3 regions of the Starkeya nomas genome follow, and region 1 is predicted to be linked to each of the others. Evidence: predicted binding sites of a transcription regulator. Region 1 holds the regulator's gene; each other region holds the start of a gene.
The links. Region 1 encodes HrcA, which represses chaperone genes, less so after heat shock. Its sites were predicted from a motif close to GTTAGCACTCNCNNNNNGNGAGTGCTAAC; they were not measured.
Positions count from the first base shown of each region.

Region 2: a site for HrcA is predicted at 2,399-2,427, ahead of groES (co-chaperone GroES). Genes of this name have one in related genera too.
Region 3: a site for HrcA is predicted at 3,328-3,356, ahead of groES (co-chaperone GroES). Genes of this name have one in related genera too.

Region 1 covers NZ_CACSAS010000001.1:4,047,665-4,052,689, reverse strand. The annotation lists gene hemW (radical SAM family heme chaperone HemW) at 1-404, opposite strand, end outside; gene STARVERO_RS19165 (non-canonical purine NTP pyrophosphatase) at 406-1,071, opposite strand; gene rph (ribonuclease PH) at 1,068-1,781, opposite strand; gene hrcA (heat-inducible transcriptional repressor HrcA) at 1,963-3,063, shown strand; gene grpE (nucleotide exchange factor GrpE) at 3,146-3,778, shown strand; gene STARVERO_RS19145 (hypothetical protein) at 3,857-4,837, opposite strand; gene STARVERO_RS19140 (alpha-ketoglutarate-dependent dioxygenase AlkB family protein) at 4,886-5,025, opposite strand, start outside.
Region 2 covers NZ_CACSAS010000001.1:574,325-579,349, reverse strand. The annotation lists gene STARVERO_RS02795 (MarC family protein) at 1-264, shown strand, start outside; gene groL (chaperonin GroEL) at 350-1,987, opposite strand; gene groES (co-chaperone GroES) at 2,034-2,330, opposite strand; gene STARVERO_RS02780 (phasin) at 2,627-3,115, opposite strand; gene STARVERO_RS02775 (phasin family protein) at 3,358-3,741, opposite strand; gene STARVERO_RS02770 (PAS domain-containing sensor histidine kinase) at 4,060-5,025, shown strand, end outside.
Region 3 covers NZ_CACSAS010000001.1:2,368,913-2,373,937, forward strand. The annotation lists gene STARVERO_RS11560 (transglutaminase family protein) at 1-181, shown strand, start outside; gene STARVERO_RS11565 (proteasome-type protease) at 327-1,073, shown strand; gene STARVERO_RS11570 (SDR family oxidoreductase) at 1,377-2,123, shown strand; gene STARVERO_RS11575 (exopolysaccharide biosynthesis protein) at 2,147-2,749, opposite strand; gene STARVERO_RS11580 (usg protein) at 2,876-3,190, opposite strand; gene groES (co-chaperone GroES) at 3,496-3,810, shown strand; gene groL (chaperonin GroEL) at 3,855-5,025, shown strand, end outside.

The DNA.
Region 1 (5,025 bases):
AGCGCCTGAACCCCCAGCGAGACGCGGTTGACCCCCGCCGCGCGGTAGCCTCGGAAACGCCCGGCCTCCACGCTGGTCGGGTTCGCCTCCAGCGTCACCTCCGCACGCGCGTCGAGCGGCCAGGCGGTGTCGATGGCCTCGAGGATCGCCCCGACCGTGGCCGGATCCATCAGCGAGGGAGTGCCGCCGCCGAAGAACACGCTCTGGGTGCGCCGCTGGCCGATGCGCTGGCGCGTATGGGCGATCTCGGCCCGGAAGGCGGCGACGAAGCGCGCCTGGTCGGGCGGGGAATGGCGGACATGGGAGTTGAAGTCGCAATAGGGGCACTTGGCCTTGCAGAAGGGCCAGTGCACATAGACGCCGAAGCCGGGATCGACCGGCGGCGGCGCCGGGCGCGGCGCCACCTCAGTCAAACGTCGCCCCGAAGGCGGCCTGCGCCAGCGCGATGAAGGCGCGGGCGCGGTGCGAGAGGCCCCGGCCGAGCGGCGGCAGGCCGTGCTTCTCGGCGCCCGTCATCTCGCCGAAGGTGCGCGGATTGTCTTCAGGCTGGCCGTCCGGCTGGAACATCGGGTCGTAGCCGAAGCCGGCCGGCCCGCGCGGCGGCCACACCAGCGTGCCGTTCACCACGCCTTCGAAATCCTCCACATGGCCGTCGGGCCAGGCGAGGCAGAGAGCGGAAATGAAATAGGCGCGGCGCAGGTCCGGCAGCTCCGCCCCGGCTTCGCGCAGCTCCTCTTCCACGCGGGTCATCGCCGCCATGAAGTCCTTCTCCGGCCCCGCCCAGCGGGCGGTGTAGAGCCCCGGCGCGCCGCCGAGCGCGTCCACGCACAGGCCGGAATCATCGGCGAAGGCCGGCAGGCCGGACGCCCTGGCGGCGGCGACCGCCTTGATGCGGGCGTTCTCGGCGAAGGTGAGGCCGGTCTCATCGGGCTCGGGCAGGCCGAGCTCGCCGGCCGAGACGGCATCGACTCCGTAGGGCGCCAGCAGGCCTCGCATTTCCTCCAGCTTGCCCGGATTATGCGTGGCGATGACGATGCGTCCTTCGAGGCGCCGATGCGGCTCGCTGCTCATGATACGGCCAGCTTCTGCAGATCGACCAGCTTGGTGATGCCCTTGCGGGCGAGGCCCAGCATGGCGTTGAACTCGTCCTCGGTGAAGGGCGTCTTCTCCGCGGTTCCCTGCACCTCGACGAAGCCGCCGGAGCCGGTCATCACGAAATTCACGTCCGTATGCGCCTCCGAATCCTCGGCGTAGTCGAGATCGAGGCGCGGCTCGCCGTCGATGATGCCGCAGGAAACGGCGGCCAGATGGTCGCGCAGCGGAACGGCTGGGATCATGCCGCGCGACTTCATCCAGCTCAGGCAGTCATGCAGCGCGATCCACGCGCCGGTGACGGAGGCGGTGCGGGTGCCGCCATCGGCCTGGATGACGTCGCAATCGACGGTGATCTGACGCTCGCCGAGCTTTTCGAGGTCCACCACCGCGCGCAGCGAGCGGCCGATGAGGCGCTGGATCTCCTGGGTGCGGCCGGACGGCTTGCCGGTCGTCACCTCACGGCGGGTGCGCTCATGGGTGGCGCGCGGCAGCATGCCGTATTCCGCCGTCACCCAGCCGCGGCCCTGGCCCTTGAGCCACGGCGGCAGGCGCTCTTCCAGCGTCGCAGCCACCAGCACATGGGTTTCGCCGAACTTCACCAGGCAGGAGCCCTCGGCATGACGCAGCACGCCGCGCTCGAAGCTGACGGAGCGCATCTCGTCGGGAAGGCGGCGGGAAGGGCGCATGCGGGCGGTCTCCTGAAACGCGGGTCGGCGGGACCCCTCTGGCCGGCCCTTGTAAGGGCGCGGCCGCGCCGGTGCAATGACCGGGGACGGCGCCGGACCAGAGCGCTTGAACCCACCGCCCGATTACCGAGATAATAGGACACGACCAACGGGATCGACCGACCGGAACCACAGGCTCGCAATGCCCATCGAACCTCTGCTGTCCGCTGCCGCGCCGCAGCTCGCCCGGCTCGACGAACGCTCGCGCGAGATTTTCCGCCAGATCGTCGAGACCTATCTCGCCACGGGCGAGCCGGCGGGCTCGCGCAACATCTCCCGCCTCATCCCGATGACGCTCTCGCCCGCCTCCGTGCGCAACGTGATGGCGGACCTCGAGGCGGCCGGGCTGATCTACGCTCCTCACACCAGCGCCGGCCGGCTGCCGACCGAGCGCGGACTGCGCTTCTTCGTCGACGCGCTGCTGGAGATCGGCGACGTCTCCGAGGATGAGCGCAACTCCATCGAGACGCAGGTGCGCGCCGCCGCCCGCGCCCAGACCGTGGATGGCGTGCTGGCGGAAGCCTCGAACCTGCTTTCCGGCCTGTCGCGCGGCGCCGGCGTCGTCACCACCGGCAAGACGGATGTACGGCTCAAGCACATCGAATTCGTGCCGCTCGACGCGACGCGGGCGCTGCTGATCCTCGTCTCCGAGGACGGGGAGGTGGAGAACCGCCTCGTGCCGCTGCCGGTCGGCCTGCCGGTCTCGGCGCTGGTGGAGGCGACGAACTTTCTCGCCTCGCTGACGCGCGGGCGCACGCTGGCCGAGCTGCGCGGCGAGGTGGAGCGCACACTCACTGCCCGCCGCGCCGAGCTCGACGAGCTGACCGCGCGGGTGGTGGAGACCGGCCTCGCAAGCTGGTCCGGCGGCGACACGGCGGAGCGGCGACTCATCGTGCGCGGCCAGACGCGGCTGCTCCACGACCTCCGGGCGATCGAGGATCTGGAGCGGGTGCGGCTGCTGTTCGACGACCTCGAAGCCAAGCAGGAGGTGGTCGACCTGCTGGGCCGCGCCGAGGGCGCGCAGGGGCTGCGCATCTTCATCGGCTCGGAGAACAAGCTGTTCTCGCTGTCCGGCTCGTCCACCATCGTCGCGCCCTATCGCGACGGGCAGGGGCGGGTGGTCGGCGTGCTCGGGGTCATCGGGCCGACGCGGCTGAACTATGCCCGGATCGTGCCGATGGTCGACTTCACCGCCCGTGTCGTCAGCCGCGTGCTGGCCGGCCCGGGAATTGACGCGGCTTGATTTTTCCTGTCCCCGACCCGATATGGCGGGCGTCCGCGGAACGACGCTCCGCCGGCAAATCCATTCTCCCGACGAGGTGCTTATGAGCGACGACAACCGCAACCCGGCTGACCAGCCCGACGCTGACCGGCCCGACGTGGCGGCGCCGACTCCCGAAACGGCGGAGACTACGGCAGCGCCCGAAGACCTCGCCAGCCAGCTCGCCGCCGAGAAGGAGCGGCTGGAGGCCGAGGTCGCCACGCTCAAGGACAAGTTCCTGCGCGCCTTCGCCGAGGCCGACAATGTGCGCCGTCGCGCCGAGCGCGAGGTCGCCGATGCCAAGGTCTACGGCATCACCGGCTTCGCCCGCGACGTGCTCACGGTCGCCGACGATTTCGAGCGGGCGCTCGGGGTCATCGACGCCGAGGCGCGCGAAAAGGCCGAGGGCACGCTGAAGACGCTGCTCGACGGCATCGAGCTGACCTCGCGCGCGCTGACGCAGACGCTGGGCAAGCACGGCGTCGCCCGCATCGAGGCGGAGGGCGCCAAGTTCGATCCGAACCTGCACCAGGCGATGTTCGAGGTGCCGAACGCCGAGGTGCCTTCCGGCACGGTCGTGCAGGTCATCCAGCCCGGCTATAAGATCGGCGAGCGCGTGCTGCGCCCGGCACTGGTCGGCGTCTCCAAGGGCGGCCCCAAGGCCGCGCCGGTCGAGACCCCCGCCGCCGAGGGCTGATCGGCGCCATCCCAGATCGTGACGACAAGCGCCGGGCGGGAAACCGCCCGGCCTTTTCGTTTGCGAAGCGGAGGAGCCTCAGCGCATCTCGATGCTGTCGCGCAGGCCGCGCATGGCGGTGAAATCGGCGTCGAAATTCTCCTCGGGCGCGACGCCGACCATGCGCAGATAGCTGGTGCGGCCGAAGCGCAGCCACTGGGCGACCTTCAGCGGCTTGTCGGTCTTCATGTCGAGGCCCTTGCCGACCAGCTCGAAGCCGGCCTGGCCGCCAATGCGCAGTGGGCCGCCGCGCTCGACGCGCAGCTCCTTCACGCCCGGCACGCTGGAGATGGCGCGCTTGGCGACGCTCTCGCGCTCCTCCTCGCGGATGTCGCCGGGACCGGCGGCGACGATGAAGAACGCGTTGCCGGCCATGTCGGGCTCGCCGTCACCGGCCTTGCCGTCCGCCTTCTTGCCGTCATCCTTGGTCAGCAGCACGGCGCTGTTGCCGAGCACCTTCAGCACGCGATAGCCGGAGAGGTCGCCGAGGGTGAAGGGCAGGCGTGCCAGCAACTCCTCGGTGCTCGGCGGCGCGCGGAACACGACCGAGCGCAGCGACGATTCGATCGTTTCGTCGCTGTAGCGGGCCGATGTCGGCTCGGGAAACTGGACCGTCACCATGCCGGTCTGCTCCTTGCCCCCGGCGATGAGAATCCACTTCTTCAGCGCCTCGCTGCCGACCGCCTGGTAGCCCTTGAGCAGCACCGCCTTGATGCCGTCGGGAAGCTCCACGTCACGGCGTTCCTCCACCGTCACGCCCTGCTTCTGCAGCTCCTTCGCGGCGACGTCGCTGGTGATCTCGGCGAAAGCCCGCTTCGGCATTTCCAGCACGAGGATCGAGGCCTTGGCCGCGCGATCCTGGAAGCCCGGCACGCCGGGTATCTCGCTCATGCCCTCCGGCGGCACGAGACCGATCGATCCCTGATTGGGAAAGACGGCCTGCGCGTTGGCCGCGGCGGCGGGAAGGCAGCAGGCCAGAAGGGAAAAAGCGGCGGCGGCAATGGGGACAACAAGGCGCATGCGCAATCCTTCAGAATCGATAGCTCGAACTTCGCCGTTTCTGCGGGCTCAACAAGGCGGAATTTCGCACGCCTCGCCACGATGCACCCGTCGTAACGTCAGATTGATGCGGCCGGGCTGCTTCAGCAAGGTCGACGTATCCGGCAGGATGCGGTCGATGCCGTGAAAGGCCAGCCGCGCCGGGCCCG
Region 2 (5,025 bases), 3.5 Mb from region 1:
AGTCCGGGCGCGATGCTCGCCGCTGTGGTGCTGACCGACAATGCCCGGCACGATTTCCCGGAGCGGGCCATGACCATCGTCACCTTCAGCATCGTCCTGCTGGTGACGCTGGCGATCATGCTGGCGGCTGGGCGGCTGGTGCACCTCATCGGCCGTGGCGGCGCCTCGATCATCAGCCGGGTGATGGGCATGATCCTCGCCGCGCTGGCGGTCGACCTCGTCCTCAGCGCCGCCGCTGAGTGGCTCCACCTGCCGCCGATCTGACGTCGCCGCCGACCGGCACCCGCGCAAACGAAAAGGGCGCGGCCTACGCCGCGCCCGTCCGTATTCGAAGCGTGTCGGACTTCGATCAGAAGTCCATACCGCCCATACCGCCGCCCGGCATCGCCGGGGCAGCCGACGCCGGCTTCGGCAGGTCGGCGATCATCGCCTCGGTGGTGATGAGCAGGCCGGAGACCGAAGCGGCGTCCTGCAGCGCGGTGCGCACGACCTTGGCCGGGTCGACGATGCCGGAGGCGATCATGTCGACGAACTGCTCGGTCTGGGCGTTGAAGCCGAAGTTCTGGTCCTTCGACTCGAGCACCTTGCCGACCACGATCGAACCCTCGACGCCGGAGTTCTCGGCGATCTGACGGATCGGCGCCTCGAGCGCGCGCAGCACGATCTTGATGCCGGCCGCGATGTCGGCGTTGTCGGAGGTCAGCTTCTCGACCGCCTTCTTGGCGCGCAGCAGGGCGATGCCGCCGCCGGGGACGATGCCTTCCTCGACCGCCGCGCGGGTGGCGTTGAGCGCGTCGTCCACGCGGTCCTTCTTCTCCTTGACCTCGACCTCGGTCGCGCCGCCGACGCGGATGACCGCGACGCCACCGGCGAGCTTGGCCAGACGCTCCTGCAGCTTCTCACGGTCGTAGTCCGAGGTGGTCTCCTCGATCTGCGCCTTGATCTGCGCGACGCGGCCCTCGATGTCCTTCTTCTTGCCGACGCCATCGACGATGGTGGTCTTTTCCTTCTCGATGATCACCTTCTTGGCGCGACCGAGCATGGCGAGGCCGACGCTCTCCAGCTTGATGCCGAGCTCTTCGGAGATCACCTGACCGCCGGTCAGGATGGCGATGTCCTCGAGCATGGCCTTGCGGCGGTCGCCGAAGCCGGGCGCCTTCACGGCCGCGACCTTCAGGCCGCCGCGCAGCTTGTTGACGACGAGCGTGGCCAGGGCCTCGCCCTCGACGTCCTCGGCGATGATCAGCAGCGGCTTGCCGGACTGCACGACCTGCTCGAGGACCGGCAGGATCGCCTGCAGGCCGGAGAGCTTCTTGTCGAAGATGAGCATGTACGGATCTTCCAGATCCACGGTCATCTTCTCGGCATTGGTGATGAAGTAGGGCGAGAGGTAGCCGCGATCGAACTGCATGCCCTCGACGACCTCGAGCTCGGTCTCGGCGGTCTTGGCTTCCTCGACGGTGATGACGCCCTCGTTGCCGACCTTCTGCATCGCACCGGCGATCATCTCGCCGATCGAGGCATCGCCGTTGGCGGAGATGGTGCCGACCTGAGCGACCTCGTCGGTGTTCTTCACCTTCTTGGCGCGCTTGGAGATGTCCTTGATGGCCTCGGCGACGGCGAGATCGACGCCGCGCTTCAGGTCCATCGGGTTCATGCCGGCGGCGACCGACTTGGCGCCCTCGCGGACGATGGCCTGGGCGAGCACGGTGGCGGTGGTGGTGCCGTCGCCGGCGAGGTCGTTGGTCTTGGAGGCAACCTCACGCACGAGCTGCGCGCCGAGGTTCTCGAACTTGTCCTCGAGCTCGATCTCCTTGGCGACCGACACGCCGTCCTTGGTGATGCGGGGAGCGCCGAAGCTCTTCTCGATGACGACGTTGCGACCCTTCGGGCCGAGCGTGACCTTCACCGCGTTGGCAAGAATGTCGACGCCGCGCAGCATGCGCTCGCGGGCATCGCCGGCGAATTTTACGTCCTTGGCAGCCATGTGGCCTACTCCTGAATGGTGTTGCGTCGAGGGTCTTCAGCCAGCGTCAGCCGACGATGCCCATGACGTCGGATTCCTTCATGATCAGCAGGTCCTGACCGTCGATCTTGACCTCGGTGCCCGACCACTTGCCGAACAGCACCTTGTCGCCGGCCTTGACGTCGAGCGGCACGAGCTTGCCGGCCTCGTCGCGGCCGCCGGGGCCGACGGCGACGACTTCGCCCTGCGAGGGCTTTTCCTTGGCGCTGTCGGGAATGATGATGCCGCCTGCGGTCTTTTCCTCGGCATCGAGGCGCTTCACCACGATGCGGTCATGCAGGGGGCGGAACTTCAGCTTGGCCATCGGTTGATCCTCGGTCTTCCTGTCTCGCGCCGGCATGGCGCTCGTGAGCAGCAATAGGCTGGGCAGTTAGTAGCACTCTTCCCAAACGAGTGCCAAACCGCCGCCGAGATAGGCAGGCCGCGAAGGGGTGTCAAGGCACGCCGGCGCGGGAAAAACGCCGGACGCGAGCGTTTTTTCGGCGCAGCTTTCCCGGCGCTTCGGCACGCACGAAAAAACCCGGCCCGCATGGCGGACCGGGTTTTCCCGAACAGCTTTCCGAGCAGGCCGCGACGACGAGCGCGGCACCGCGACGGCGATCAGACCGACTTCTTGATGGTCTTCTCGACCGAGGCCTTGATCGGCTCGGCGGTGTCGGTCGCCACCTTCTGGGCGATGGTCGACAGTTCCTTGGCCTGGGCCGACAGCACGTCGAACTGCTTGCGCAGATGACCGGTGGAAAGCTCGACGGCCTCGGAGACGGACTTCGCACCGAGCAGCGCGCCGACATAGTCGAAGGCCGCGTTCACGTTGGTGCGCAGCGACTCCAGCGCCACGGCATTGTATTCGGCCACGCCCTTGGAAGCGGTCGAATAGGCATCTTCCAGCAGGTCGGTGGTCTCTTCGGCGCTCGACTTCAGCTTCTCGTAAGCGTCGCGCGCGCTCTGCACGCCCTTCTCGGCCATCTCCCGCACGACGGCGGGCACTTCGAGGTTGGCCGGGATGTCGAGCTTCGGCAGCGCCGCTTCGAAAGCGGACGTGGCGGCCTTGGCGGCCTTCTTCGGGGTGGCGGTGGTGGCCTCAACCATGGGTTCTCTCCTCGCATACGCGGCGAAACCAGAAAGGCGACAGCCGCTCCCGCGCGGGCGGCCACGCCGTGACCGGCAGACGCAGCGTCAGGAGCGGTTCCCGATGCCCTGCCATGTCTCGTACGCCATAATTGTGCACTGCAATATCATATTGCAATGCACAATCAACCCGACTGAGCGATTTTTTCGTCACTGCGCTGGAAATAGGTCGCCATGCGCCGTTCGGGAGACCCGGACAGGGACTATTTCCCCGTCTTCTTCCCGGTGGCGAGGCCCGTGGCGGCACCGGCATGCTCGCCGATGGTCTTGGCCTGCTCGGTGAGGCGCGAGGCCTGCTCCTTCACATATTCCGCATGCAGGCGCGCCCATTCGTCGACCGTGGAGGCCTTGGCAAGGCGAGAGGCGAAGTCGAACCCGGCCGCGATATTCTCTTCCGCGAATTCCAGCGTGGTCCGGCCAAGATCACGCGCACTGTCATGCGCCACGTCGAGCTGACGCCCGGCATCGTCGAGCGCCTTGTGCGCCGCATTGAGGAAGCCATCGATCGCCGCGCGCGCCTGATCCACGCCCTGCTCGGCGATGGTACGCAGCTCCGGAGGGATTTCGAGTTTCGGGTCATCGGCCATCGCGCAAACTCCCTCCTGAATGGTGCTTTTATGGTAATCGCTCCCGGCCGCCGATCAATTCGGGCCTATGCCTACGACGAAAGTATTATATGCGTCGCAAAAGGCAATCGAAATCGGCCGCGCATCGTCTCGCCGGTTGCAACTGATTAACCGGGATCGGTGGGAACCGATTAACCGGAAACGATGAAGCTGGCGCGACAAGGGCCGGTCCGCATGGCACCGGACGCCGGCCCGCACTATTGTTAGGCTTCAGCGGTGGACCGTCCCTCGGCCCGCCATCTGCTTCCGGCTTGGGCCGGCGGGATCATTCGGACGACGATGAACACACCGATGGACGGTTTCGGCGGCGCGGCGATCGAAGCGCTGCGTGCTCAGGCGGCCACCGCTCTTGCGGCGGCGGCGCCGGCCGTTCTCGTGCATGCCGATGGCACGCTCATCGCCGCCAACGCTGCCGGCCGAGCAGTTCTGGACGAGGCGAGCGCCGCCGCCTTCGCCGTCCGGCTCGCCCCCGGCCTGCGTCCCGGCCGCCCGGCGCGCATGGAACGCCTGCGCCTGCCGGGCCGGCTCACTCCCGCCACCTTCGCCTGCAGCCTGCTCGTCTCGGGCACCGCCCGGGCCGTCCTGCTCGTCGGACTGGATGCGGTGCCCGCCATCGAGGCGGCGGCACCGGCCAGCGTGGGGCCGGCGCCGGCCGAGCAGCCCACCGCCCCTGTCCTGCCTGCGCGTTTCACCTGGCGCACCGGCCTTGACGCGCGGCTCGGCGCCGTCGACCCCCGCCTTGCCGCCGCGCTGGGCCGCACGCCCGAGGATCTCGCCGGCCTCGACTGGCACGCGCTCGGCGCGCCCGGCGCCCACCGGGCGGTGCTGGAAGGGCTCAGCTTCAATCATCTGCCGGTGCTGCTGCCGACGACCCACGGCGATGCGCTCGACATCGAGCTTGGCGGCGCGCCCATCCGCGGCGAAGGTATGCGCGGTTTCGGCATCGTGAAGGGTCGCCAGCCGGTCCCCGCCGGGCTCGTCCGCGAGGCCGCGCCGGAACCCGTGACACCAACCGCGCCGGCGCGCATGGCGACGCCTCAGCCGCCGGTCGCTCCCGCACCTCCTGCCGCGCCCATGCCTCCCGCCGCGACGGAAGGCCAGCCGCCGGTTCGTGTCACGCTCAGCATCGTGCCTTCCGCGCCCAATGTCGTGCCACTGCGCGGCAATGGCGAAGGAGCCCGCACCGACAACGGCCGTGGCGAGAACGCGCGTGCCTCATGGGAGGGCCTCTCCAACGGCGAGCGC
Region 3 (5,025 bases), 1.7 Mb from region 1:
CGGCTGGGTCGGGTTCGATGCCGCCAACCGCCAGTGCCCGACCGATTCCTATGTGAGGGTCGCGGTCGGCCTCGATTATCTCGGCGCCGCGCCGGTACGAGGCAACCGCTATGGCGGCGGCGACGAGAACCTCACCGTCGCCCTCAAGGTCGACCAGTCGAGCCGGCAGATTCAGGGTTAGGAACATTTTTCACCCGGCTCCGGCCGATCGGGCGAGCCGCCGGATCGGCCGGAGCCGGGTTGCCGGGCAGGAAAGCGCCCCGTTATAAGGGCGCGGGAGCGGCCGCCAGCCAGAGGCACCGGCGGCGTAGGGGAAAGCGCCTTTCATGACCTATTGTTGCGGTATCCTGGTGCGTGACGGCCTCGTCATGATCGCCGACACCCGGACCAATGCGGGGCTCGACAACGTGTCGACCTTCCGCAAGCTCCACGTGTTCGAGGAGCCCGGCCGGCATGTGCTGGCGCTCTCCACCGCCGGCAACCTCTCCATCTCCCAGGCCGTGATCAGCACGCTGCAGGAAGGTCTCGACAATCCGGAAACCGGGCAGAAGGAGACGCTCTCCACCTGCTCGTCGATGTTCCGGGCAACGCAGCTCGTCGGCCGCGCGGTGCGTCACGTCTACGAGCTTTATGGAGACGCGCTGAAGGACGCCGACGTCCGCTTCGACGTCTCCTTCCTGTTCGGCGGGCAGGTGAATGGCGGCCGGATGCGGCTGTTCATGATCTACTCGGCCGGCAACTTCATCGAGTGCACGAGCGACACGCCCTTCCTGCAGATCGGCGAGCACAAATACGGCAAGCCGGTGCTGGACCGCTCGATCGGCTTTGACATGGACCTCTACGACGCGCTGAAGTCGGGCCTGATCTCGATGGATTCGACCATGCGCTCCAATCTCGGCGTCGGCATGCCGATCGACATTCTCGTGGCGCGGCGGGATGCCGGCCATTCCGAGCTGAACTACCGCATCGAGCCGGGTGAGCCCTATTTCCACGACCTGCGCGAGCGCTGGTCGGCGGCCCTGCGCGCCGCGCACACCGCCATTCCGCGCCCGCCCTACGGGCGTCAGCGCTGATCGCCAGAAGAAAGGGCCGGACGCATCGCTGCGACCGGCCCTTCTGCTTGGGCGCCCCTCATTCGTCAGGTAATGAGGTACAAAAGAATGATGATCGGAATCGGAATACCGATGAGCCACATCAGAATGGCGGGCATGATCGTTCACCTCCCGTCAGAATGACTTGTCCTATGCAGCTTTAACGCGGACATCTCTTCGAGGTTCCCGCCGTCGACGAAGAGCGATGCGGGATATGCGGTTCGACCGTCCGGCTTGTCCGCCGCCGGCACCTCGTCCATCTTCGCCCGCCTCGGGAGGAAACACATGAACGCCAATCGCATCGCCCTCGTCACCGGCGCCGGCACCGGCATCGGCAAGGCCGCCGCGCTCGCCCTTGGCGAGGCCGGCTTCACCGTCGTGCTCACCGGGCGCCGGGCCGAGCCGCTCGACGCCGTGGCGGCGAGCCTCGACGGCAAGGGGCACGTCGTCACCGCGGACATCAGCGCCCCCGCCTCCGTCTCCGCCCTGTTCGACACCATCGCCGCGCGCTTCGGCCGGCTGGACGTCCTGTTCAACAATGCCGGCGGCTGGTCCGCCGCGACGCCGATCGAGGACATTCCGCTGGAAGACTGGCAGCGCGTGGTGAATGTGAACCTCACCGGCGTGTTCCTGTGCACCCAGCACGCCATCCGGCTGATGAAGGCGCAGGACCCCAAGGGCGGCCGCATCATCAACAACGGCTCGATCTCCGCCCACGCCCCGCGCCCGCTGACCGGCCCCTACACGGCAACCAAGCACGCCGTCACCGGCCTCACCAAGCAGGTGGCGCTGGAAGGCCGGGCCCACAACATCGCCTGCGGGCAGATCGATATCGGCAATGCCGACACCGACATGGCGGTGAAAATGAAGACCGGCATCCTCCAGGCCAACGGCCAGATCATGGTCGAGCCGACCTTCGATCCCGTCCACGCCGGCCGCGCCGTCGCCTACATGGCGAGCCTACCGCTCGACGCCAACGTGCTGACCATGACCATCATGGCGACCAGCGCTCCCTTCGTCGGGCGGGGGTGAGACGCCAGCCGGCGGGCGGGACGTCAGATGACGGCCAGCGCGCCCTGGAACAGCAGCCAGCTCAACAGGCCCATGACGCCGAGGCTGATCAGCGTGGCGACGACGCCGGCGGCGATGAACACGCCGTCGCGCTCCACCAGCCCGAGGCCGAGGATGACGACGGCGATGCCCGGCGGCAGATTGCCGAAGATCGGGATCGGCAGCAGCAGCAGCAGGCCGAGCAGCACCACCATGCCGCCCAGCACGAAGCGCGCCGACGGCGAGGAGAAATAGGGCAGCCGCGGGCGCGAATAGCCCTCGAAGCGGCGGATCCATTTCAGCGAGCCGTTGACGATCTTCTCCAGCAGCGCGCGCGAGATCGTCCGGTTTGCCAGCCAGCGCGGCAGCCAGAGCTCATCGCGCCCCATCACCATCTGCACGCCGACGAGACACAGCAGCACGCCGCAGATGACCGGCAGGCCCGGCGGCATCGGCAGGCAGTTGGGCAGGCCGAGCAGCAGGATCGACAGGCCGAAGGCGCGGTTGCGCAGGGCGTGCACGATCTCGCCCACGCCGATGCGTTCCGCCGAATGGGCGGTGACGATCGCGGAGAGCAGCTCCGACGTGCGCGGTGAGCGATGATCCAAGGGCCTGACCAGGTGCCTGCTTCCGATACGGACACCGGGGGCGGCACCCATTTCGCCGCCCTCATAGCACGTCGGAAGCGACAAGAAGAGGGCAGCCCGGTCAAAAGGCCCGTTGGTGATATCGGCTCAGTTCAGGCGGAACACGCCGTCCACGCTGCGCAATTCCGCCGGCTTGACGAGCCGTGCATGGGCGATGGTCACCGAGTGCAGCGGCCCCTCCAGCTCCCGCTTCCAGAACTCCAGGAAACGGTTCAGCTCGGGAAAATGCGGGCACAGGTCGTAGTGCTGCCAGAGATAGGTTTGCAGGATCGCCGGATGATCCGGCATGCGGTAGAGGATCTGCGCGGTGGTCAGCCCGTAGCCTGCGAGCTGCCGGCGGAAATCCTCCGATACCGCTCCCTGCGACGCCACGCCCTGCGGCGATGCCCCATGTCCTGCCATGCGGAACCTCCTTTCGCGAACGAATCCGATTGTGCGGCCAGCCCCGTCCTTCGGCAAGGTTAATTTCTAAATTAACCTTCGATATCAATGCCTTGGCAGCATAGACGACGGAGTGCTGACAAAGCGGCGGATTAACCGTTGGCACTCACCGCTGATGACTGCTAATTTTTTCCCGGGCGCACCTTGCGCGGCATTTTCCCGCCGCCTAGATGTCCCCACGGCAAGCCGCCGGGAACGTGGGGCGCATGTCCTCGCCAGCCGCGCCTTGCCGGATCAAGCGATCGTTCAGGATTTGGAGAGAACCGATGAAGTTCCGTCCCCTGCATGACCGGGTCGTGGTCAAGCGCATCGATGCGGAAGAGAAGACCGCGGGCGGCATCATCATTCCCGACACCGCCAAGGAAAAGCCCTCGCAGGGCGAGGTCGTCGCCGTCGGCCCCGGCGGCCGCGACGAGGCCGGCAAGCTCGTGCCGCCCGACCTCAAGGCCGGCGACCGCGTGCTGTTCGGCAAGTGGTCGGGCACCGAGGTCAAGATCGACGGCGTCGATTACCTCATCATGAAGGAAGCCGACATTCTCGGCGTGCTGGAAGGCACCACCGCGGCCAAGAAGGCCGCGTGAGGCAGCCCTGACGCTGCTCGCAACGCTTCACCGGAGAAAGAAACATGTCTGCCAAGGAAGTTAAGTTCGCTGGCGACGCGCGCGAGAAGATGCTGCGCGGCGTCGACATTCTCGCCAACGCGGTGAAGGTCACGCTCGGCCCGAAGGGCCGCAACGTCGTCATCGAGAAGAGCTTCGGCGCCCCGCGCATCACCAAGGACGGCGTCACCGTCGCCAAGGAGATCGAGCTCGAGGACAAGTTCGAGAACATGGGCGCCCAGATGGTGCGCGAAGTGGCCTCGAAGACCAATGACCTCGCCGGCGACGGCACCACCACCGCCACCGTGCTGGCCCAGGCCATCGTGAAGGAAGGCGCCAAGTCGGTCGCCGCCGGCATGAACCCGATGGACCTCAAGCGCGGTGTGGACCTCGCCGTCGAGGCGATCGTCGCCGACCTGAAGAAGAACGCCCGCAAGGTCACCTCCAACGCCGAGATCGCCCAGGTCGGCACCATCTCCGCCAATGGCGACGCCGATGTCGGCAAGTTCCTCGCCGAGGCGATGCAAAAGGTCGGCAACGAGGGCGTTATCACCGTCGAGGAAGCCAAGACCGCCGACACCGAGCTCGACGTCGTCGAGGGCATGCAGTTCGACCGCGGCTACCTCTCGCCCTACTTCATCACCAATGCCGAGAAGATGCGGGTCGAGTTCGAGGACCCCTATATCCTCATCCACGAGAAGAAGCTCTCCGGCCTTCAGGAGCTGCTGCCGGTCCTCGAGTCCGTCGTGCAGACCTCCAAGCCGCTGCTGATCATCGCCGAGGACGTCGAGGGCGAGGCCCTGGCCACGCTCGTCGTCAACAAGCTGCGCGGCGGCCTGAAGGTCGCGGCCGTGAAGGCGCCGGGCTTCGGCGACCGCCGCAAGGCCATGCTGCAGGACATCGCCATCCTGACCGGCGGCACCGCGATCTCCGACGATCTCGGCATCAAGCTCGACACGGTGACCCTCGCCATGCTCGGCCGCGCCAAGAAGGTGGTGATCGAGAAGGAGAACACCACCATCGTCGACGGCGCCGGCGCCAAGAAGGACATTGAGAGCCGCGTCGCGCAGATCAAGGCGCAGATCGAGGAGACCACCTCGGACTACGACCGTGAGAAGCTCCAGGAGCGTCTGGCCAAGCTCGCGGGCGGCGTCGCGGTGATCCGCGTCGGCGGCGCCACCGAGGTCGAGGTCAAGG